DNA from 2 places in the Shewanella sp. NFH-SH190041 genome. Region 1 is predicted to be linked to the other one. Evidence: riboswitches for the same ligand, from Rfam matches in the RefSeq annotation. Region 1 holds a riboswitch; the other holds the start of a gene.
The links. A riboswitch is a leader RNA that binds a small molecule or an ion and turns the genes downstream of it on or off. The one in region 1 is predicted to bind lysine.
Positions count from the first base shown of each region.

Region 1 (11,667 bases):
AACGGTGATATGTTTACCCCACCAGCTGCGGGGTGATTAATCTACTGCGGTGTAACCTTAGGTTTAACTACTTTATGCACTCACAATGCACATGCAGCTCGCCACCTTTGACGCAACATGAGCGAATCCCAACCTTAAAACCCGTGCCGCAATGGGGTTAACAACGATTACCGGACTTGCAGTACACCAATAGCGCAGGTATCTTTGCCGCGGCCTTTTTTCTATCAATCGAGTAATTTAACCGCCATGCCTGATTTTGTGTATCAACCACCCACCAGCCCCTGGCTGGATATTCTCTACGAAGACAAAGATATTATGGTGGTGAACAAACCATCTGGGCTACTGTCGGTACCCGGTCGGGATCCAGCCCATCGAGACAGTATTTATAGCCGGATACTGGATATTCACCCCAATGCTCAAATCGTACACAGATTGGATATGGCCACCTCAGGTGTTATTGTGGTGGCGCTGCGCCGCAGTGCCGAGCGGGAATTAAAACGACAATTTCGTGACCGGGAAACCCATAAAATTTATTACGCCCGAGTCGCTGGCTATATCAAAGAGCAGCAAGGCAGTGTTGATTTACCACTGATCTGTGACTGGCCAAACCGTCCAAGACAAAAAGTGGATCATGATATAGGTAAGCCCTCACTGACCCATTATGACGTTGAAAGTTATGGTCATCGTTCCACTTTAGTCAAGTTGACTCCGATTACTGGGCGCTCCCACCAATTACGAGTACATATGATGGCATTGGGACATCCTATTCTAGGTGATGGCTTTTATGCTGATCCTTTGGCTAAGCGACTCGCGCCGAGATTACTGCTCCATGCAGCACAATTGTCAATTACTCACCCATACAGTGGCGAGCCAATGACCTTCAATGCACCCGTCCCCTTTACTGAGCCGACTGGTGAGCAATAAAAAGGCTTTGAAATAATAATCTGCCACCTAAAGCACATATGGGTGGCAGTAAATTCCATCTTGCTCACATTCCTGGCCGACAAACTGGCTTTTATTAACAAAACCCCGTAAATTTCCTGATAAATTAACAATAAAAATGGCTATTTATCATGGAAACCTCATACCAGCGTGACAAACTCGACAACCAGATATTGGAAGCGCTGATGAAAGATGCCCGCACCCCTTTTGCCGAACTGGCAAAACGTTTTGGTGTCAGTGCCGGAACCATTCATGTCCGAGTGGAAAAAATGAAGCAGGCCGGCATTATTACCGGCGCCCAAATTACCGTAAATCCCAAAGCACTAGGCTACGATGTTTGTTGTTTTATTGGCATTAACCTGAAAAGCGCCGGAGATTACCCCGCAGCTATCGCCAAACTCAACGCCTTGGAAGAAGTCGTCGAAGCCTATTACACCACCGGCAACTACAGTGTTTTTGTCAAAGTCATGTGCCAATCTATTGATGGCTTACAGCATGTATTGATAAACCGTATTCAATCTATCGATGAAATCCAGTCCACTGAAACCCTGATCAGTCTGCAAAATCCTATTATCAGAGGCGTTAAGCCATAATTCGCCATAGCAGAAATACCCAAGTATTTCTGCATTCTCCCTCGCCATATTTACATCTTGCCCCTCGATAAGTGTCCAAACATTTTTACGTTTATGACCAAAACCTTTGTCTCACTTGTTAACTATTTGTTGGAATTGTGATACTTAATAACCAGCTCGAATATAGCGGCTCCTCAAAAGCCGTTTTGACGGGCGAGTCAGTATTTCAATAATAAAGTCAGCATTGACAAGGATGGAACAAAGTGAAGACACCTCTCGCTATCGCCATATCATCGGCGTTATTGTCGGGTGCCGTACAAGCCGGCAACTTGACGATCAAAGGGCATTCACCGGAAATCTTGGCGGTGGAGCAGTATCACTCGGAAAAGAATCAGGTTCACAACCTGTATCAAGACAGCATTATCATTGAATTGGAAACCCCTTCTATCGCGAAGGCGTTCGGTAGCTCAGGCGAACGCCTTGGTAACCAGCTACAGCAAATCCGTCAACATACGCAATTTAACAGCCATGTGGCGAAAATCGCTGCCGAGCAAAATAGAGTTATCAGCCAACTGCGTAAAGCGGTCCCCGGCCTTAAAGTACAAAAGCAGTTTGATACTGTTTTTAATGGTATGAGTATTAGCAGCGCCAATCTGGATATTGAAACGCTAAAACAAATCCCGGGCATTAAAGCCATTTATCCCGATACAATGCATCATATTCAGATGGATGCGTCCTTATCTGTCATCAATACTGATGCCATTTGGCAGGCCGTCAATGGCATGGAAAATGCCGGCAAAGGTATGCGAGTAGCGATTATTGATGGTGGTATTCGTCCAGAGAACCCCATGTTCTCTGGCGATGGCTTTACCGCTCCCGCAAACCTGCCAGACAATGATTACTGTGCAACCACAGATTCCAGCTTTTGTAACGACAAACTCATCGTTGCCCGCTGGTCAGCGCCGAATTTTGCTGTTTGTGCTGATGAATATATGAGCCCATTGGGCTACGGTGGCCATGGAACCCATGTTGCCGGTACTGCTGTCGGCAATCAGGTCACCACGGAATATGAAGGCATCGAAGTCACCTTATCCGGAGTGGCACCAGCAGCTTATCTGATGTCCTATAAAGCACTCTACAGCCGCTCTGACTGTTCCGGTGGCAGCGGCACAGACACCATGCTGATGGAAGCACTGGAATATGCCGTAGAAGATGGCGCTGATGTCATTAATAATTCTTGGGGCGGCAGCACAGGGGCAAACCCGGCTGGTAGTCCATATAAAGCCATTTTTGAAGCAGCAGAAGCTGCAGGTATCGTCGTGGTTTCTGCGGCGGGCAATAGCGGTAATGGCGCTAAAACCATAGGTTGTCCCGCCTGTATTGAATCCGGTATTGCAGTAGCCAACAGCACTGCAGGGCGTTTCTTTGCCAACAACTTCAATTTTGATGGCAAAGATATGCTGGCGGTAAACTCTAACAGTTCAGCCGTATTTGCTGCCGATATCACGGCACCTGTGATTACCGCTATGGGTATCAATGCTGATAATGTTGAAGGTTGTGATCCCTTCGCAGCCGACAGCTTTACTGATGGCATCGCGCTGATTTCCCGTGGTAGCTGTAACTTCAGTACCAAAGCAGATAACGCGGCGAATGCCGGTGCCAAGGCCATTGTGGTTTACAACAATAATGATGGCGCCCCCATTTCTATGTATATGCCTGATACCAGTATTCCCGGGTTAATGATCTCCAACAAAGACGGTAAAGCCGTAGAAATGGATGCCGGTAACAATGCCCAAGGCACTCTCGGTGTGGCTGTCAAGCGGGTTGTGGATAGCAACTTTGCCGATATGATCAGTGCTAGCAGCTCCCGAGGCCCCAACGGTGATGAAAACATCTTTAAGCCTGATATTGCGGCGCCGGGTAGCAGCATTCTGTCTGCCGCCTCACCAGATACCGATGGCGGTGATTTCGGTTTCAAGAGCGGTACCAGTATGGCTAGCCCCCATGTCGCCGGAGCAGCAGCTATCCTCAAGCAAATGCGCCCAAGCTGGTCTGCTGTCGATATCAAAACGGCGCTGATGTCCACAGCAGCAACCGATGACATTCGTGACGATGATAATAAAACCCCAGCAACGCCTTTTGATATGGGCGCGGGGCGGATGGATCTGGCGGCAGCAGCCAATGCAGTACTGACCTTTGATAAAGCATCAATTACCACTGACTCTTGTGTCACTGAGTGTACTTTTAAGCGCACAGTACACAACAAGTCTGATGCAGCAACCTCCTGGACACTTACTGCCGATGTGAAAGATGCCGATGTCGAAATGATGCCTGCAACCCTCGAACTGGCAGCAGGTGAGTCAGCCGAGATTACAGTTAAATTCAATACCAGCATGTCCACCAGTGGTGAGTGGGTATTCGGGAAATTGAACTTTACCGGTGCAGCGCAAGATGCCCATCTTCCTGTCGCTGTGCTCGCCAAAGACAGCAGCAACAGTAACCTGATTTCCACCACTGAAGTGGGAACTGACCTCAATGCAGCAGATCCATTTGAGATCAAAGCAACGCTCAGCAATGTCGAGTTTACTGATGATGAACTGATTACCATGCAGGTAAAAATCCCGGCTGAAACCAAAATGACAGCCGCGAATGATGTTTCCATTATGCTCACCAATGCCACGCAAACCGGCAGCGAAGTCAATGTTGACCAAGGCCGTGTCACTTGGGTGGGAACATTAGCTGAACCATCCATGTCGGCTCAGAGCGTTGACAGTGGTGTAGGGACCTTCAGTCTGGTTGAAGATATGAGTACGCCGATACGTAGCTGTAACGGTGGTTGTGATGAAATTTCTGTCACTTACACGCTGCCAGCCTTTATGTATAACGGGGAAAGCTATAATAAAATCACCGTCAGTGACAACGGTATGATTATTGTTGGTGGGGGGAACACCTCTGGTACTTGGCGCAATCGAGCCTTGCCTGATGCCACAGAGCCAAATAACATACTGGCCCCATTTTGGAGTGATTTCGATTTAGCCGGTACAGCGACAAATGATACTGGTGGCGGCGGTATCGCGGCAGCAGTATTGACACGGAATGGCAATGATTATGTTGTTATCGAGTGGAACCGAGCTCAACTCTGGGGTGATACATCAGGTAACACTTACACCTTCCTCGCATGGATCCGCCTAGGTACAGAAGAAGATATTTTCTTCACCTATCCTCGTTTAGCTAATATGCCATCAAGTGTTTCTGTCGGTGCAGAAAACATTTCTGGTACAGTGGGCGCCAATTACCACTATAACGGTGACGGAGCTACAATTAATAACGGCAATAGTGTAGCCATTAATTCAAGCGTTGGTGGCAAGGTTGAAATCACTTATAAAGTGCAGGCTACAGCCAATACCCCAGCCAGTGATGATATGGTCACACTGGATGAAGACAGCAATGCTGAATTCAATGTACTGACTAATGATGGTACTGACTTCAAACTGTCAACCACTAGCGTAACAAACGGTAAAATTACCGCAAAAGCACAACGTCTGATCCCTGTTAATGCCGCAGGTGATATGACCGCGGCATTAGTCGACCAACCAATGCATGGAAAAGTCACCTTAGCTGCAGATGGTAGCGCAGTTTACACCCCGACTGCGGACTTCTTCGGTACAGACAGCTTCACTTATCGGGTTGATGATGCAACTGATCTAGTCGCAGAAAAAACCACTGTGATGCTCAAAGTTGAAAACATCAATGATGCACCGGTATTAGCAGCTGCCACCGTCACCGCCGAAGAAGGTAACAATGTCACCGTTGCCGTTAAAGCTACTGACGTAGATGGTGATGCACTGAGCTACACGTGGTCGCAAACATCTGGTACCAGTGTTGATTTCACCCAGTCAGGTGATGCCATTAGCTTTACAGCGCCCGCACCGGGCGAGTTGGTATTTAGTGTGACGGCATCAGATGGTACTGTTGCTTCTGAGCCGGTCAATGTAACCGTCACAGTTAATGCTAAACCAGTTGTCGATGATGATGGTGGTGCATTAGGCTGGATTGCAACATTACTGCTGCCTTTGGCCTTTATCCGTCGTAAACGCGCGGCATAATGTCATAACAAAAAAGGAGCCCTGAGGGCTCCTTTTTCATTTCAGCATCACTGATGCTGTAAACTTCTCACCAACTACATCAGTCAGCATTGACACATTACAATACCCAATTAATCCACATCAGATTCAAATAGATCGGTATGCAAAGCACTGACAACGGCTGCTGCATCAGCTTGAGCAACCAAGATGCAGAGATTATGGGCACTCGCCCCTTGGCAAATCATACGGACATTAAAAGGCTCCAGCACAGAAAATACCCGGCGACACAACCCAGAGGTAGTCGCAATGCGATTACCTATGATTGCCACTAATGCCAGATTATCTTCCACACTGACACGGCAATGCTCAGATAACTCCTGTAATAACGGTGCATTAATTAATCCGCTACCACTACTGTCTGAGCCGGTTTTATCTAATGTTAACGCCACATTCACTTCGGATGTGGTAATTAAATCCACACTTATCTTGTGTTTTGCCAAGGTTGCAAAGATATGAGCCAAGAACCCCTGAGCATGAAGCATCTTTAAACTGTGTAAATTAAGCAACGTCTGATCTTTACGCACAGCCACAGCACGAAAAACGGGGGCATCGGTAACTTGGTGTCGAATCCAGGTTCCACCTTGCTCTGGCGCTACACTTGAGCCAACAAACACCTGAATCTGCCGCCGCACCGCAGGTAAAATCGTAGCGGGATGCAATACCTTGGCGCCAAATGTCGCCATCTCAGCGGCTTCATTAAAACTGATCTCCTTTAATGCCTTAGCGCCAGGTGCGAGGCGAGGATCAGTTGAAAAGATCCCGGCAACATCGGTCCAGATCTCTACTGCTTCAGCGGCCAATGCTTCGGCAAGTAATGCCGCAGAATAATCACTGCCCCCGCGCCCCAATGTTGTCGTCTTGCCATGGCAATCCGCCCCGATAAAGCCCTGGGTTACCATCACAGTATCATCCAATAATGGCGCAAGATGTTCATTCGCCAATACTGCAATCTCATCAATCAAAGGTTCTGCGCGCCCAAAATGGCTATCGGTACGCATCACCCTACGAATATCAAATACTTCGGCTCGTCCACCTAACTGGCGTAGTACCGCAGCAAATAACAAAGATGAGCACTGTTCCCCCAATGACAACAACTCATCCATCAAGGACTTACTGCGATCCAACACTAACGCCTCGCTAAGTTGCCAAATACGAGACAGTAACACCTCAAGTGCTTGGCTGATCACCTCACGTTGTGTGATGTGTTGAAGGATGTTTTGCTGGATCAAAGCGATATCATTGAGCAGCGCCACACGCTGCGCATCAGTAATATTGGCTTGAGTGAGTGCAACCAGTAAGTTCGTTACCCCACTGGATGCACTGACCACCACTACACGCGTTTGCGGCCGATTAAGTACAATTTCAGCACAGCGTGACATGGCCGCAAAATCTGCTACTGATGTCCCACCGAATTTAGCAATTACCGTCATCTTTGCCTCCGTTACTTATTTGCCCGGAAAGCTGAACGATGAACATACCTTTTAATAATGACATTACATTCTCCGAACTATCCTCGTCCGGAGAGTCTGGTGCACCCTGCACCCCTTGGCGGGAACATGAAACCGTCACCAGAAGCTCTCCACCAATAACAGGTGACAGTCGATGGGATTCAGCCCATCCAACCGGCGCTACAGTTCACAACGTCCCGCAGCCCCTCGGCGTTAATCCCCTGACCCGGATCGCCGGGTGTTGTGTCCCTCAGCCCGGGCTACCTGGTTAACGCGCCTCTTCTGTTGTCACCGTAAATGCCGGTGAGAACCAAAAATTAACAATTGATGTTAATACAAGTCAATCCGTGAAACAGCAAAGATAAGAAAATTTGAACAATGCGCAATATTTCATAAATTAAAATTCAACTTATTGGCAGGAGAAAATCAGAAACCAGTGTTACTCGGCTAGAAAAACCACCCAATTCAATAGCTTCCTTTTGTAAATGACATGGTAACAAAATTAACTGATCTTCATTTACATAATAAATCGCTAATTGTTGAAATTGTTGCCCCAGTGCCACGCCTTGCGCCTTAGAAAGGGCGACCGCCCAGCTCATTTCCATATGAGAATAGTCATCACAGGTACCGATAAGTTGCCGATAAACGACCTTTTTTTGATTAATTCATTTTGCAATTGTCTGTCGAGTAAAGCATTTTGACCATTAGATAAATTTTCGCCTAATGGATTCCACGCGGTAATAATCGCAAACGATAACAAAGGTGATAATTTCTGCGTCATCAAAAATTTTGTACTTTGATAACACTGCCAAAGTTCATTAAATGACTGATTCATATTTAAAACTTATTGATAATCACTACAAATAATATCGCTTTCAGCACGGTTCAAGGTAATAGTTTGTGATCGCCATCACGCGATGATTAAAAATAAAATCCTTATAAATCAATAAATAAAAAACTTTTGATGACATAGATCACATACTGAAAACTATTTTTTTAACATTTGATTTGTTAACAAATCCCCAAAACGAGTACAATACCCAAGTTCGCTACCTAACCTTCTGAAGCAAATTGAACTAGCTTTCGTTACATATGCCTCAGAGCGTTACGTAGCCTGACACAGTGTTGTACTAATTGTAATCTCCGGACTGATTCACTTCTTTATTTCACATAGTGACAACGATTGTGGAACTATCCCCGGTTAGTATGAATCGAAATCAGTACAACCAAGGCAAAGACCAGAATCCCGCTGGCCGATTGCGTATTGAACTAATCATGAAGTGCGTTGTGGTTCAAACCCTTCTTTGAAAAACATTCGCGAGAATTCAATACCTTACCCGCTTGTGTTTGGAGGCTCTCCTCCCGAGCAGCCTATTCATGATTGGCACAGAATTGATTTTTTTAATTAGGTACATAGCATGCAAAACCCGCACATTCTGATCGTTGAAGATGAAGCCGTTACCCGTAATACGCTGAGAAGTATTTTTGAAGCAGAAGGATATGTGGTAACCGAAGCCAATGATGGCGCAGAAATGCATAAAGCCTTGCAGGAAAACAAAGTAAATTTGGTTGTCATGGACATCAACCTGCCTGGAAAAAATGGTTTGCTGTTAGCACGTGAACTGCGTGAAATCAACAATATCGGTCTGATCTTCCTGACCGGTCGTGACAACGAAGTTGATAAAATCCTGGGGCTGGAAATTGGCGCTGATGATTATATTACCAAGCCATTCAATCCACGTGAGCTGACTATCCGTGCCCGTAACCTGCTGACACGTGTAAACAGTGCCGGTGCCGAAGTTGAAGAAAAGAGTTCTGTGGAATTCTATCGTTTCAATGGCTGGACGCTGGAAATCAACAGCCGCTCTCTGATTAGCCCTCAGGGTGAATCTTACAAGCTGCCACGCAGTGAGTTCCGCGCTATGCTGCATTTTGTTGAAAACCCAGGCAAGATCCTGAGCCGTGCTGATCTGCTGATGAAAATGACTGGCCGTGAGCTGAAGCCTCATGACCGTACCGTTGACGTCACTATTCGCCGCATCCGTAAGCACTTCGAAAGCCAGCCAGATACGCCAGAAATCATCGCCACTATTCATGGCGAAGGTTACCGTTTCTGCGGTCACTTGGAAGATTAATCTTCCGTGACATTATAAAGTCGGTATAAGCCTGCTTTGCTACCCAAGCCCGCCTATTGCGGGCTTTTGTTTATCCAGTGCCCCATAATTTCCCCTCTGCTTGTCGATGCAAGCTATCTGACAAATCTGTGCGCCAAGCGCTGCTATTTTCACCCGGCTGCGGTATGATTCTACAGTAGCAAAAACAGCAACATACCCCAGAGGATCGAGCATGCAAACCCTGACGCAGCATCTGCAACAACAAGGTATTTCTGAGCCATTATGTCAGCTTATTCTGACATTGGCTGAAACATCCAAATCCATCAGCCGGGCTGTTCGCCAAGGAGCATTAGCCGGGGTATTGGGTGCCACTGATCATCAAAATGTACAGGGTGAAACCCAGAAAAAGCTAGATGTGATCACCAATGACATGCTCAAAGAAGCGCTCAAAGCCAGTGGCCATGTCAAAGGGTTAGCATCAGAAGAAGAAGATGAGGTATTGCCGGTCAGTGAACAAGGGGAATACTTGGTCTGTTTTGATCCTCTGGATGGCTCATCCAATATTGATATTAATTCACTGGTAGGCACTATTTTTTCAATCTTACCAGCGCCAGCCGGTGCACTGAATGAACAGAGTTTCCTGCAGTCAGGTCGCCAGCAGGTTGCGGCAGGTTATGTACTATATGGTCCATCCACTATGCTGGCATTAACCACAGGGAAAGGCGTCAGTTTCTTTACCTTAAACCCCGATAGCAGTGCCTATCTGCTGACTCAGGATAATGTCACCATCACTCCAGATACGGCTGAATTTGCCATCAATATGTCCAATCAACGCTTCTGGGAAGCGCCGATGCAAACCTATATTGCAGATCTGTTATTGGGCAGCATGGGGCCTAGAGAAAAAGCCTTCAATATGCGCTGGATTGCCGCCATGGTTGGCGATGTGCATCGAGTGCTGTGTCGCGGTGGGATTTTCACTTATCCCACTGACAATAAAAATCCAAACAAACCATACAAACTGCGCTTGATGTATGAGGCTAACCCGATGGCATTCTTGGTCGAGCAAGCTCAGGGGAAAGCTTCTACCGGTTATCAGGATATTTTGGATATCCAGCCAGAGCGTATCCATCAACGGGTAGCTGTTATTCTTGGCTCTGCCAATGAGGTGGATACCTGCTTAGCCTACCACCAAGAGACATACAGTGATCAGGAACCTGAACTGTAACACGCTACAATAAAAACGCCGGCAAACTGCCGGCGTTTTTGTCTTAACCTATGGTGTTAAGTCGTCGAATGACTGGAAACCATGACCTTTTCATGATTAATTTTTACTCGATAAAAAACCGCTTAATCGCTGAAACAACAAACTTAAAAGGTCAATAAACCCTAAACATCTGACATCAAAGCACCGTTGTGATGTGCTTTTTCCGTTTGATCAACAATCGTCAGTACCGCAGTGTCACCCACTACATTACAGGATGTCAGGATCATATCGATCAGTCTGTCTAGCGCAGCAACCAAAGCAAAGGCTTCAACCGGCAGTCCCATCTGATGAATAAGTACACCAATCATCACCATACCGCCACCGGGCACTCCACCTGCGCCCACTGCCAGCAGAAAAATACTCAATAACACTGTTGGCAACTGCTCCGTGGTAATCGGCATACCAAACGCATTGGCAATAAAGAAAATAGCGACAGTAATATAAATCGCGACTCCGCCCATATTCATCGTTGCCCCCAGCGGAACACCAAACCCAGCAATCGCCTGATTCACACCTAATTTATCCGTTAAAGTGCGCATAGTGACAGGAATCGTGGCATTGGAGCTGGCAGTGGAGAATGAAAACATAATCTGCTCTTGGGTCTTTTCCCTGAATGTTCGAGCTGACACTGGCGTAAACAGACCCACTGCGGCCGGATACACCACAAACACCCACAACAGTAATAGCCCAATAATCAACACTAAGTATTGCAGCACACTGACAAATACTGATGCCTGTAAGGTGGCCCCTAATTTAAACATCAGCGCAAATACCCCTATGGGTGCCAACTGCATCACCAAGGTGATCAGCTTCATCATAATACGATTGGCGGTTTGAAATCCGGCCACCGCAGAAGCCACTGAGTTGCCCATGGATTTCATCACCCCACCAAGCAACAACGCCATAAAAATAATCTGCAACATATTACCGGAGGTAAAAGCGCCAATCGGGTTACGGGGTACAATATCAACAATCAAAGCGGTTAAATCTGGCAGCTCTGTGGCATGAATAACCGCGCTGGCATGGCTGCTCATCTCTACCCCTTCGCCAGGGCGCAACAATAACACCACAGCTAACGCCGCACTGATGCCGACCAAGGTATTGATAATATAAAACCCAAAAGTTTTACCGCCTAAACGGCCAAAACTACGTAAATCCTGCAGTTCACAGACACCACAAACA
Region 1 covers NZ_AP026070.1:871,828-883,494, reverse strand. Annotated here, with positions in the region: gene NFHSH190041_RS03915 (hypothetical protein) at 1-36, shown strand, start outside; gene rluA (bifunctional tRNA pseudouridine(32) synthase/23S rRNA pseudouridine(746) synthase RluA) at 247-924, shown strand; gene asnC (transcriptional regulator AsnC) at 1,074-1,535, shown strand; gene NFHSH190041_RS03900 (S8 family serine peptidase) at 1,778-5,620, shown strand; gene lysC (lysine-sensitive aspartokinase 3) at 5,731-7,089, opposite strand; lysine riboswitch at 7,224-7,397, opposite strand; partial or broken gene NFHSH190041_RS03890 (DUF3293 domain-containing protein) at 7,512-7,888, opposite strand; gene arcA (two-component system response regulator ArcA) at 8,526-9,242, shown strand; gene NFHSH190041_RS03880 (class 1 fructose-bisphosphatase) at 9,454-10,446, shown strand; gene NFHSH190041_RS03875 (dicarboxylate/amino acid:cation symporter) at 10,608-11,667, opposite strand, start outside.

Region 2 (11,667 bases), 460 kb from region 1:
TTGCTGCATGGGTAGAGACTGGCGGCCAAAGGCCACGTTAGGCTGGGTAAGGCGTCCAGCATATACAGGTTCAAAGTTTGATATTTTGGTTGGGGTGTCAGGGATGTTTTTATGGGCACTGTGGGAGAGCCGTTTAGCGGTAATGCCTGCTTTAGTGCCATGACTTGTGATCATCTGACCATGTAAGCTGTGATTGTGATGATCAAACCAGAGTGTAAAGCGGCTTATCCCGGGATAAGCTGGTGTTGCTAATGGGGCACTGAAACTGAATTTATCGCCACTAACAGTTTGCTATGTGACCTTAATAGGCCTTGGTGACTGCGGCGTTTGAGTGTCGGTATTGTGGAATGTGAGTGTCGAGCTGATTTCGCTACGCTGTTTATTGGTTTCCAAACGGAGAAACACAGCTTTCCCGTTAGGAAGCATAAGTTGGTAATGCCGGTTTTATTGGTGATGACAGACGGGATCAGTTCGTGTTGATTACCTTGAAGCCATACTTGGTGAATTTGACCATTGGTAAAAATATCGCCTTTTACCACGATAAAATCTGCCATCATGCCGGGTTTAAGTTGGCCTGCTATATCACTAATGCCAGCAATTTTTGCCGCTTCTGTCGTGAGTGCCGCTAGGGCCGTATCTTTGGCTAAACCATGGGAAATGGCCTGGCGTAACCGGGGAATAAATTGCTTTGCGTCAATATCATGCAGTGTTAATGCAAAAGGTATCCCTGCAGCAGATAGACTGGCAGCGTTGCCTGGCGCGCGCTCCCAATGTCTCATTTTGGCCAAAGAAAGGGCATTTTCATTGGCTGAATCACTGACATTGGGTGCTTTAGGGTAATTTAAAGGAATAATAACAGGATGTTGCAATTTTTTTAGTTCAGATATTCTGGCATATTCTCTACCGTTACCTAAGAGTGCTCCCGATAATTGCAATTCATTTAGTAAATGTCCTGCCCTTAATTGATCATTAAGATTATCTGTGGCGAATAAATAGTGCTGATTGGGATTGATTAAGTTAGTCAGCGCTTGATCCATCACAGGTTTTTCTGACACTAAGTTAAAGTTTTTTTTATTTTTATTGCTTTGATACCAACGGACATCTGCAATCGTTTGTCTGATTAATGCCATACTGCCCATCAAAGAGCGGGGATATTCCATAACAGAATCGCCTTTATGGAATGAGATAAAATGCTGAGTGTGACTTTTGTATATGATTTGATTCGATGGTAAATCGGCTAATGATAATGTAACACCTCGACCTCGAAATATGCCATTGAGCCTACTACTTTGTACCGAGGTAAAGCCATTTGATAACCATTTTTTTGCTGTTTTGTTATCTTTGTTTGCGAAATTAACCCAATTTTTTCCGCATGTATGGCAGTGTTTTTAGCTTTTGCTCCGGTACGAGGATATTCATAAACGGGTTTCTCTACGGTAAATTCTTCTGCGGTAAACTTGATACCATAGTCAGTAAAAGGATCTATAAAACCTGGGTATAAGGTGTAGCCATTTAGATTGATTACTTTGGCTGAGCTAGGCAGTTTTTCTTTATCCAGAATAGCTTTAATCTTGTTTCCCTGAATTAATAACCCCGCATTGTGAATTTCTTTTCCTGGGGCAACAACTAATGTTGCACCTGTGATTGCTATTGCAGTATCGGGATGGGTATCGCGCTGGAGTGGTTCGGAAGCCATCACGGATGAACAAATAAAGCAGAACGCAGGTGATAGCGAGGATATTAAGGGATTAAGCATATAGAGTGCACTGTTTTCACGGCCTTTAATATGCCTAAATATTAATCAAATAAAATGTAAAAACCAAGTTAAAACTGTGACTTGTATATTTAAAAAGAAAAAGCCCATAGATATTAACTATGGGCTTTTTTTGAAACGAAAGTGGTTTCAGCTATTAGATCAGGAAATCGTCCATTGAACGGCCTTGATCCAATTCATGCTTGAATACTTTTGGCATACGGCCTTGACCAGTCCAAGTAACAGTTTCACCATTAACTTCAATTTGATATTTAGCTGGACGAGGAGCGCGCTTTTTAGGAGCTGCTTTTGCAGCACCAGCAACACCTAAATCATCCAGTGATAAACCTACTTCAGCCATTTGCTTACGAATTTCTTCGATTTTAGCAATACGCTCGGCCATAACAGCCTCTTCTTCTTCAACTACAGCTTCACGCTCTTCAATGATTTTTTCCAGCTTCGCTGCTAAATCACGCAGTTCTTCCAGAGACAGTTCTTTTACAGCCGCTTTAAAACGACGGGCGTGAGTCAATACTTCGAGGAATTCGCTCATAACTATTTTCGTTCCAAGTTAATTTAAAACAATCTTACGATATACGTCTGGATAAATAATAGAAACTAATATCCATTGAAGCAAATAAAAAATTCTCTTCAGAGGCTATTTTTTACAAATATTAATATTTTTTTTGTGTCAAAAAGTTCCCTGAATACAAAATTTGTTCATTTTTATGCCAATGGCACTGAGCATATTTAAACGCATTATTATGACGGTTGATTTTCACCGGGATAATTTAGGAATAATATAACCGGAGAAATCTTGGTTCTAGTTGACGTAAACGTTAACAGTAAGTAACATTCTCGTGACTTGACGCCCGCGTTATCGGGCGTTTTGCCTGAATCACATAGTAGGAAATGCACATGAAAATATTGGTGCCGGTGAAACGAGTTGTTGATGCCAATGTCAAAGTTCGAGCTAAATCCGATCATTCTGATGTGGATACTGCGAATTTAAAAATGGCATTGAACCCTTTTTGTGAAATAGCAGTAGAGGAAGCGGTTCGACTGAAAGAGGCGGGGATTGCTTCTGAAGTAGTGGTTGTGACTGTGGGCGATAAAGCGGCTCAAGAGCAATTACGTACAGCATTGGCTCTTGGTGCTGACCGAGCAATTCTGGTCGAGGCCGCTGCTAATTTAGTGCCTTTATCTATCGCGAAATTAATCAAAGCAGTTTGGGATAGCGAACAGGCTGGGTTAGTCATTCTTGGCAAACAATCAATCGATGGTGATAACAATCAGACCGGACAGATGTTGGCGGCACTGATGGATGCACCCCAAGCGACGTTTGCATCCAATCTCTTAGTTTATGGTGATACCTTAACTGCCCAACGGGAAATTGATGGTGGGTTGCAGACCCTTAAGATGCCTCTGCCTGCGGTTGTGACAGCTGATCTTCGCTTGAATGAGCCCCGTTATGCCAAACTGCCCGATATCATGAAATCCAAACGCAAACCGTTAACTGTGGTTAGCCCGGATGAACTGGGTGTCACCTTGAAGTCCCATATTGAAATATTGACAGTGACGCCTCCGGCAGAACGGCAGGCCGGGATTATGTTGGATTCTGTTGCTGCATTGGTGGATAAACTTGAGCACGAAGCAAAGGTGATTTAAATGACAGTATTAATCATTGCGGAGCACGATAACCAGCAACTGAAACCTGATACCGCCAAGGTTATCACTGCAGCTAAACAACTTGGGGATGATATTCATATTCTAGTGGCTGGTAATGACTGCCAGTCAGTAGCAACTGAGGCTGCAACCCTTGATGGTGTAACTCGGGTGCTATTAGCGGATAACCCGGCATATGGCGCACAACTGGCTGAAAATATGGCCAAACTGATAGTGGATATCAGCACTGATTACACTCATATCTTGGCTGGCGCGGGTAGTCAGGGCAAAGATATTCTTCCTCGCGTCGCAGCGTTATTGGATGTCGCGCAGCTTTCAGATGTTGTCGCCATTGATGATTTTGACACCTTTGTCCGACCTATTTATGCCGGAAATGCACTGGCAAAAGTGAAAAGCTTAGATGCTATTAAAGTCATTACGGTGCGCAGTAGTGTCTTTGATGCGGTAGGTCGCACAGGGCAAGCCGAAATTGTATCGTTAGAAACCGTTTATCCTGCTAAAACCGAATTAGTTTCCCAAACTTTGACGGTATCTGAACGGCCTGAGTTAGGCAGTGCCGCTATTGTGGTATCCGGTGGCCGCGGAATGGGTAGTGGGGAAAATTTTGCACTACTTGAAACCTTGGCAGATAAATTAGGGGCTGCGGTTGGGGCGTCTCGGGCTGCTGTCGATGCTGGATTTGTGCCTAATGATCTGCAGGTTGGGCAGACGGGAAAAATTGTTGCGCCCGATCTTTATATCGCCGTGGGTATTTCAGGTGCTATTCAACATTTAGCTGGCATGAAAGATGCAAAAGTGATTGTTGCAATTAATAAAGATCCCGATGCACCAATCTTTCAGGTTGCTGATTATGGTCTGACCATTGACCTATTTGATGCAGTGCCTGCCCTGACTGGCTTGATAAAATCTGTGAACTAGGTCACGATAAGCGGTTTTGGGGTTAGCTATTTCCCGGCCGCTTGTGATTTGATGTTACACACGCCTTAGAAAAGGCGTTCTTAGAAGTAGAGGAGCATCAAATATCAGTATCGTTCCCTGGGGTGATGCCAATGAGGGGCGGGAAAGGATTTGGTGCCGAAGTAAGGCGTTGATCAAGACCCTTTGCTGGGGCTGTTTCCGAATAGGGGCAGCACTGCCATAGTATTCTCCGTCAGGATGATGGGAAACAGTTGCTATGGAGCGCTACTGATAGGACAGGTGTTCATAAACCCCGTGCAATTCTTGCGCGGCGGCTTCTTATTCCCACCAGTTCAGTCGGCCTCCATTCGTATTTCAACACGAAGAAAATATAATAATATGACCGTTATAAGTTACGCCGATTCGGCTCTATCTTTGCTGCCACCTGTGGTAGCTATTGTGCTTGCGGTATTTACCCGAAGAGTATTGTTGTCGCTTGGTCTTGGTATTTTAGTTGGCAGTTTATTGCTAACTGATTTCTCTATTACCCATACTGCCAGTTATTTATCTGTCAAAGTTGAACATTTATTCTGGAAAGAGGGTGCGGCAAATACTTGGAATTTATATATCCTTGGCTTCTTGATTTTATTAGGAATTATCACAGCGCTCATCACTGTGAGCGGCTCAGCCAGGGCCTTTGCTGAATGGGCAAGACAGCATATCCGTAATAAGCGTGATGCGAAAATTCTGACTATTTTCTTGGGCTGTGTTGTTTTTATCGATGATTATTTTAATTCATTAGTTGTTGGTAGCATTTCTCGCCCATTGACTGATCGCTATTATATTTCACGGGCAAAGTTAGCTTATTTGCTTGATTCTACTGCGGCGCCTGTTTGTGTTATTTCTCCGGTTTCTAGTTGGGGTGCTTATATTATTGCGCTGATTGGCGGTATTTTAGCGACCCATGGGTTTTCTGATCAGGGGCACTTAAGTGTGTTTCTGGAAATGATCCCGATGAACTTCTATGCCATTTTTGCGTTGCTGTTACTGATTTGCGTGGCGTTATTTGGTCTGGATGTTGGCTCGATGCGCACCCATGAATTAAATGCTCAGCGCGGAGAATTGTGGGATGAGTCAAAAGGAAATCCGCCTGGAGCTAGCGCAGAATTACCTGAAGCTGAAACCGGTAAAATTCTGGGATTATTCCTGCCTATTGGCACCTTGGTGGTGGCCACTGTCTATTTTATGATTTCCAGTGGCGCGGCGGCGCTAGCCGAAGCGGGTCATGGGTTCAATATCATTAAAGCGTTTGAAAACACCGATGTGAGTTCATCACTGTTTTTTGGTGCCCTGATTGGTTTGGCCGTTACTTTGGTGCTGGTCATTAAGCAGCAGGTTGAACTCAGCATGATTATTAAAGCCATCACTACCGGAGCGAAATCCATGTTACCGGCCATTTGGATTTTGCTGTTTGCGTGGACGATCGCTGCGGTGATTGGTCAGATGGAAACCGGTAAATTTATGGCATCACTGGCTTCTGGCAATATCCCCTTTGCTTTATTGCCTGCGGTGATGTTTATTTTGGCGGGCTTAACGGCATTTGCTACCGGTACCAGCTGGGGAACATTTGGCATTATGTTGCCGATTGCTGCTGATATGGCGATGGGCAGCCACAGTGCTATGATGCTGCCAATGCTCGCATCTGTCTTGTCTGGTGCAGTATTTGGCGATCACTGTTCCCCCATTTCTGATACTACGATTTTGTCTTCCACTGGCGCAGGCTGTCACCATATTGACCATGTGATGACTCAGTTACCTTATGCCTTGATTGTGGCGGTGATTAGCTTGGTTGGTTACACAGTAATGGGCTATACCGAGTCCGTTGCCGCGGGCTTGATTACCTGCAGTATTTTATTTGTTCTCAGTGTGATGTATTTAAAAATTAAAGCCCGGGCTTAATCCGGTTACTGGGCGGCTTGTTTCAACTGTCACGACCGCACAGTTACAGTTATAGTTAGCGCAGCTTTGGCTGCGCTTTTTTTATCTGGCTATTAATAGGTAAACCTAATGTTATCCCCCTTAGGGCAGTGGTAGAATAGCGACATATTATTGGGCTTTGGGTGTGTATTTTGGCGCAACTTTATTTTTATTATTCGGCGATGAACGCCGGTAAATCCACCTCTTTACTGCAGTCTTCTTATAACTATCGTGAACGGGGTATGAATACCCTGGTAATGACGGCTTCGATTGATGACAGATATGGCGTGGGTAAAGTCGCCTCCCGTATCGGTATAGAATCTGATGCCCAGGTATTTTCTGCCGCCGATGATTTGAACCGGTTGATTACTGATGTGCAGGCTCAGCAGCCGCTACATTGTGTGCTGGTGGATGAGTGTCAATTCCTCAGCAAAGAGCAGGTTAAGCAGTTGGCTTATGTAGTGGATAAAATGGATATCCCGGTACTTTGTTACGGTTTACGGACGGATTTTCAGGGAGAGCTATTTTCCGGCAGCCAATACTTGTTAGCTTGGGCTGACAAACTGGTTGAATTAAAAACCATTTGTCATTGTGGTCGCAAGGCTAACATGGTGCTGCGTTTGGATGGTAATGGCAAGCCAATCAAAGAAGGTGAGCAGGTGGCTATTGGTGGTAATGAAAGTTACGAGTCGGTCTGTCGTAAACATTTTCGCGAAGCAATTTGGGAATAAGTCTCGGCGCTTTGCGTAAGTGATACCAAGATTAAAAAGAGGCTTAACGCCTCTTTTTTGTGCCATGGCGTTAAAGAAATGGGCGAGTTTTTCCCATGAGTAGGGGGATGAATTGATGCGCTTGATTAGCCTTGTATGAATTTCACTTGGCAAGCCAAATTATTTCGTTAGACTGGCGGCAAATTTTAACACTGATGGGGAAAACATGTCTGTTCTGCTGGCAATTGCACTGACCACCGGATTATTGTCCGGTATCTGGGGGTGGCTGTCTGTGATTTTTGGGCTGCTGACTTGGGCTGGATTTTTAGGTTGCACCACATATTTTGCCTCACCAATAGAAGGGCTTAAAGGACTAGGGATCAGTATCTGTACTAACTTATCCGGGGTATTTTGGGCCATGGTGATCATTAAGCTGACAGACATGGGGCATATGGCAGTACTGGGATATATCGTCACTGGTATTGTGGCGACCATGATGTGTGTTCAAGCGAAAAAAGCTTGGCTGAGTTTTATTCCCGGCACCTTTATCGGTTGTTGTGCCACTTTTGCCGCTAATGGTCATTGGCAGGCGGTGATCCCGGCGCTCATTGTGGGCGCTGTATTTGGTTATCTGATGAAAGCATCTGGGTTGTGGCTGTATCATCGCATGACACCTGCGGCATAAATTTTATATGACATAAATAAAAACCCCCGGTTTATTCTGGGGGTTTTGTTTATGTGTCGCACAGATCAGCCGTTGATACTGCTGTGCGCTAACTCGTTTAGCTAAACGCTAGGAATGGTGAGATACACAGCAGCAGACCGGTAGCGATAATAATATACAGGCCTGCACCTTTATATTTGTGCAGCATAGGTACGCGGTATACCAGGTAAGCAGGGATCAGACAGCCAACCAGACCGAAAATCGGGCTACAAATGGAGGTGAAGCTCAGTACCGGTGCGTTCAGTACAATGGCACTCCAAGACAGCAGGATAGTGAAGATCATAATGCCGTAACCTACCAGCTTGGCATTAATACGGTTTTCCGGCAGGAAACGACGTAATACGTTCATGGTGATACCTTGGCAAGCCTCACGGAAGCCCAGATAGACACCGAAGTAAGCCGTCATTACCGCGAAGATATTCAGGGTCAGACTGAGGAGTTTCAGTGTATTACCTGGTACGCCTTGGGCAACCATGGCCAGGGCGGAGATATTCTCTTCAGAAGCTTTTACCGCCTGCTCATGCCCCATCGCCAGCGTAAAGGATACGGCGTAGAAGAACACCACAACAAACAAGATACCGAAGGCGATATTCATGGCACGCATAGCTTTAAAGCGGGCCACTTCAATGGATTTCTCCCGGCTGCGATAAGAAATCACCATTGGACTTAAACTCTGAATAAACAGAATTGAGGTCAGGGTAAATGGCAGCATAACAATGGCATCTTTAATCCAATCACCAGTAGCTGGGATAGTACCAATATTGGCTGCATCCCACTTATCAATCATCATTGTCCCTAGCAAGGCAACTACCCCGAGTTTGGTCAGCACCATCAGGGTAGAAATCTTAAATAGGATGTTTTCACCACGTGATGCCAAGGCAACTAGCAGACAGATCAGTACCAAACCGTAGAAGGGGTTTTCTGACAGCAGCGTTTTAGTTACGCCGAAGCTTTGTAAGAAGGAAGCACTGTCATTGGTGATGGCGGTAGAGTATACAAATACCCAGATCACCAACATCACGAAGTACAGTAAGCCGAGGAAGATCCCCCAGTTTTTACCGAGATAGCCAGAGATCACGCTGGGGTAATCCTGACACTTTTTAGATTCTGCCAGCGTGTTAATAAACAGACGCTGGAACATATACATGGCAGGGTAGCCGATGACAGCGGACAGCAGGAAGACCCACAGTCCCATTAATCCCACCTGTACCGGCAGGAACACAATGCCGGCGCCGATGGCCATACCAATACTCATGATGATCCAGCCCCAGTCGGTACTGTCGAAGCGGGTGGCTTCTTTCCAGGCCGATTTGTCTGAGGGCGTTACACCGCTCCATTCTGTTGTCGCTATTTCGGGTTTCATGCATCAACCTTTTTATTATCGAAATAATTAATTAGGGTTAGTCGTTGTATTTTTTTGCAAATATATTTGAGGACTTAAATTGCTGCAATTAAAATCATTTTGTAGATGTAAATAGCGGGAGATGGCTCACAAATGTACAATAAATGCGAGTTTTGCGGAAATAAACAGCATTTTAACGAGACTGACATTAAAATTTAGTTGCAAAAAAAACTAGATATGCAAATAATGTTGAACATAGATATACGGTAAAACGAAAAAAAATTTGCATAAAGAGGACGATTATGAAACAGACAATCAATGCAGCTAAGGCACCAGAAGCTATTGGCCCATATTCACACGGTACCAGTTTTGGTGATCTGGTATTCACTTCCGGTCAATTACCAGTATGTCGTGAAAAAGGCGGCGTAGTGGCTGGCGGTATCGCTGAGCAGTCCCGTCAGTCTCTGCTGAACCTGCAATATGTACTGGAAGCCGGTGGCGCATCACTGGATACCGTACTGAAGACCACCTGCTTCCTGTCACAGATCGGTGATTTTGCTGCGTTTAACGAAGTGTATAAAGAGTTTTTCAAAACCGACTGCCCAGCCCGTAGCTGCTTTGCCGTGAAAGATCTGCCAATGGGCGTGCTGATTGAAGTTGAAGCGATTGCTCACAAAGCCTAATTGCAGGCAACCATCCGGGGCCTGATATCAGGCCCCACTATTTACAGGACTGTAAACCATCTACCGCTATCATCAGCCCCGCTAGGATGCCGCGGGCAATAGTGGTGTTCCTCCCTGCGACCTGTTTGTTACTCACCTTTTTTGTAGCCCGGGCCGAACAGGGGGCATTATGTACCCTACAGAGGCTAAATCCCGTGAAACAAGAATGGCAGCAGTATATTGATATCATTAACCAAGTTGTAAAACCTGCACTGGGCTGCACTGAACCTATCGCCGCCGCCTATGCTTCAGCCGTCGCCGCAGATACCTTAGGCTCTGAGCCTGAATCACTGGAAGTGCTGGTGTCGGATAACCTGTATAAGAACTCCATGGGCGTCTATGTGCCAGGCACTGGAAAAGTCGGTTTAGCGATTGCGGCTGCGGCTGGCGCTTTGGCTGGTGACAGTGATGCGGGCTTGGAAGTGTTGGCCAGTATCTCCCCTGAGCAGGTTGCTCGGGCACAACAGATGATCGATGCTGGGCAGGTTACGGTACGTCGCACAGAAACTGATGAATTTATTTATTGCTGTGTGATCGCCCGCGGCGCAGGCCATGAGGCTGTGGTGCGTATTAGTGGTGGTCATACTCTGGTGGTAGAAAAGCTGCTTGATGGAAAGCAGGTATTTGCTGCTGAGCCTAACGCAAAAGCCGCAACGGGTTCTATCTGTGATGGGGTGGATATCAGCATCGCATCTATTTATGACTTTGCCACGCAAGTGGACTTTGAGCGTATCCGTTTTATCCTCAAAGCATCTGATTTAAATACCCGCTTATCCGATGAAGGCATGGCCCGTGCTTATGGTTTGGAAGTGGGCCGCACGATGAAAAAAAGCATTGATGACGGCATGTTAGCTGAGGACTTGCTCAATAAGATTGTTATGTGTACCGCGGCGGCATCCGATGCTCGGATGGGGGGCGCGACATTACCGGCCATGAGTAATTTTGGCAGTGGTAATCAGGGGATTGCCGCGACTATTCCTGTGGTGATCACGGCCCAGCGTTATCAATGTGATGAAGAAACTCTTGCTCGCGCGCTGATTATGAGCCATTTGGGGGCAATTTATATCAAGTCCTATTACCCACCACTGTCTGCATTTTGTGGCAATACAGTGACCAGTGCCGCAGCCGCCATGGCCATGGTCTATTTGGCAGGCGGGAGTTTTGAACAGTCCTGTTTTGCGATTCAAAATGTGCTCAGTGACAGTGCCGGCATGGTGTGTGATGGGGCAAAAGCATCCTGTGCCATGAAAGTGAGTACGTCATCCTGCGCGGCGGTGCGGTCCTTTTTGATGGCACTTAATCGTCATGCTGTCTCCAATCAGGGCATTATTGCCCGGGATGTGGAGCAGACTATCCGTAATATTGGCCAAATGGTCAGCCATGGTATGACATCTACCGACAGTACCATTATCAATATTATGTCGGCTTGATAACTTACCGTATCAGCTTGTTATTTTTACCCTAGGTCAACTCCTGCACCGGTCCCACTGCCGGTGCAGACAATGGAGGTTAAGTGAAACTGCAGGAACTGAGTCAGAGCGATTTCGATATTTTAAAAGCCATGGAAAATGTGGTGGATGGGATTGCCGCCATGTACGGTGAACATACCGAGGTAGTGCTGCACAGTTTAGATGCCCGAGACCCATCAGTGATTAAAATTGCCAATGGCCATATTACGGGCCGTACGGTTGGGGCTCCGATTACCAACCTGGCCATGCTGAAGTTAAAAACCGGTCAGGATATCTCTGCCCCTTATCTGACCAAATGCGCCAATGGTAAAACCCTGCGTTCTTTAACGACGGTGATCCGCAACGCTCAAAACCGGGCGATTGCGCTTTTGTGTATCAATTGCAATA
Region 2 covers NZ_AP026070.1:1,330,060-1,341,726, forward strand. Annotated here, with positions in the region: gene NFHSH190041_RS05875 (amidohydrolase) at 1-174, opposite strand, end outside; gene NFHSH190041_RS05880 (amidohydrolase family protein) at 249-1,139, opposite strand; gene NFHSH190041_RS05885 (hypothetical protein) at 1,238-1,699, opposite strand; gene NFHSH190041_RS05890 (H-NS family nucleoid-associated regulatory protein) at 1,911-2,306, opposite strand; gene NFHSH190041_RS05895 (electron transfer flavoprotein subunit beta/FixA family protein) at 2,672-3,421, shown strand; gene NFHSH190041_RS05900 (electron transfer flavoprotein subunit alpha/FixB family protein) at 3,422-4,357, shown strand; lysine riboswitch at 4,437-4,632, shown strand; gene NFHSH190041_RS05905 (Na+/H+ antiporter NhaC family protein) at 4,736-6,295, shown strand; gene NFHSH190041_RS05910 (thymidine kinase) at 6,466-7,044, shown strand; gene NFHSH190041_RS05915 (DUF1097 domain-containing protein) at 7,250-7,708, shown strand; gene NFHSH190041_RS05920 (amino acid permease) at 7,806-9,110, opposite strand; gene NFHSH190041_RS05925 (Rid family detoxifying hydrolase) at 9,392-9,772, shown strand; gene NFHSH190041_RS05930 (serine dehydratase subunit alpha family protein) at 9,967-11,241, shown strand; gene NFHSH190041_RS05935 (transcriptional regulator) at 11,325-11,667, shown strand, end outside.
Region 2: another riboswitch for lysine. It lies ahead of NFHSH190041_RS05905 (Na+/H+ antiporter NhaC family protein); the one in region 1 lies ahead of lysC (lysine-sensitive aspartokinase 3).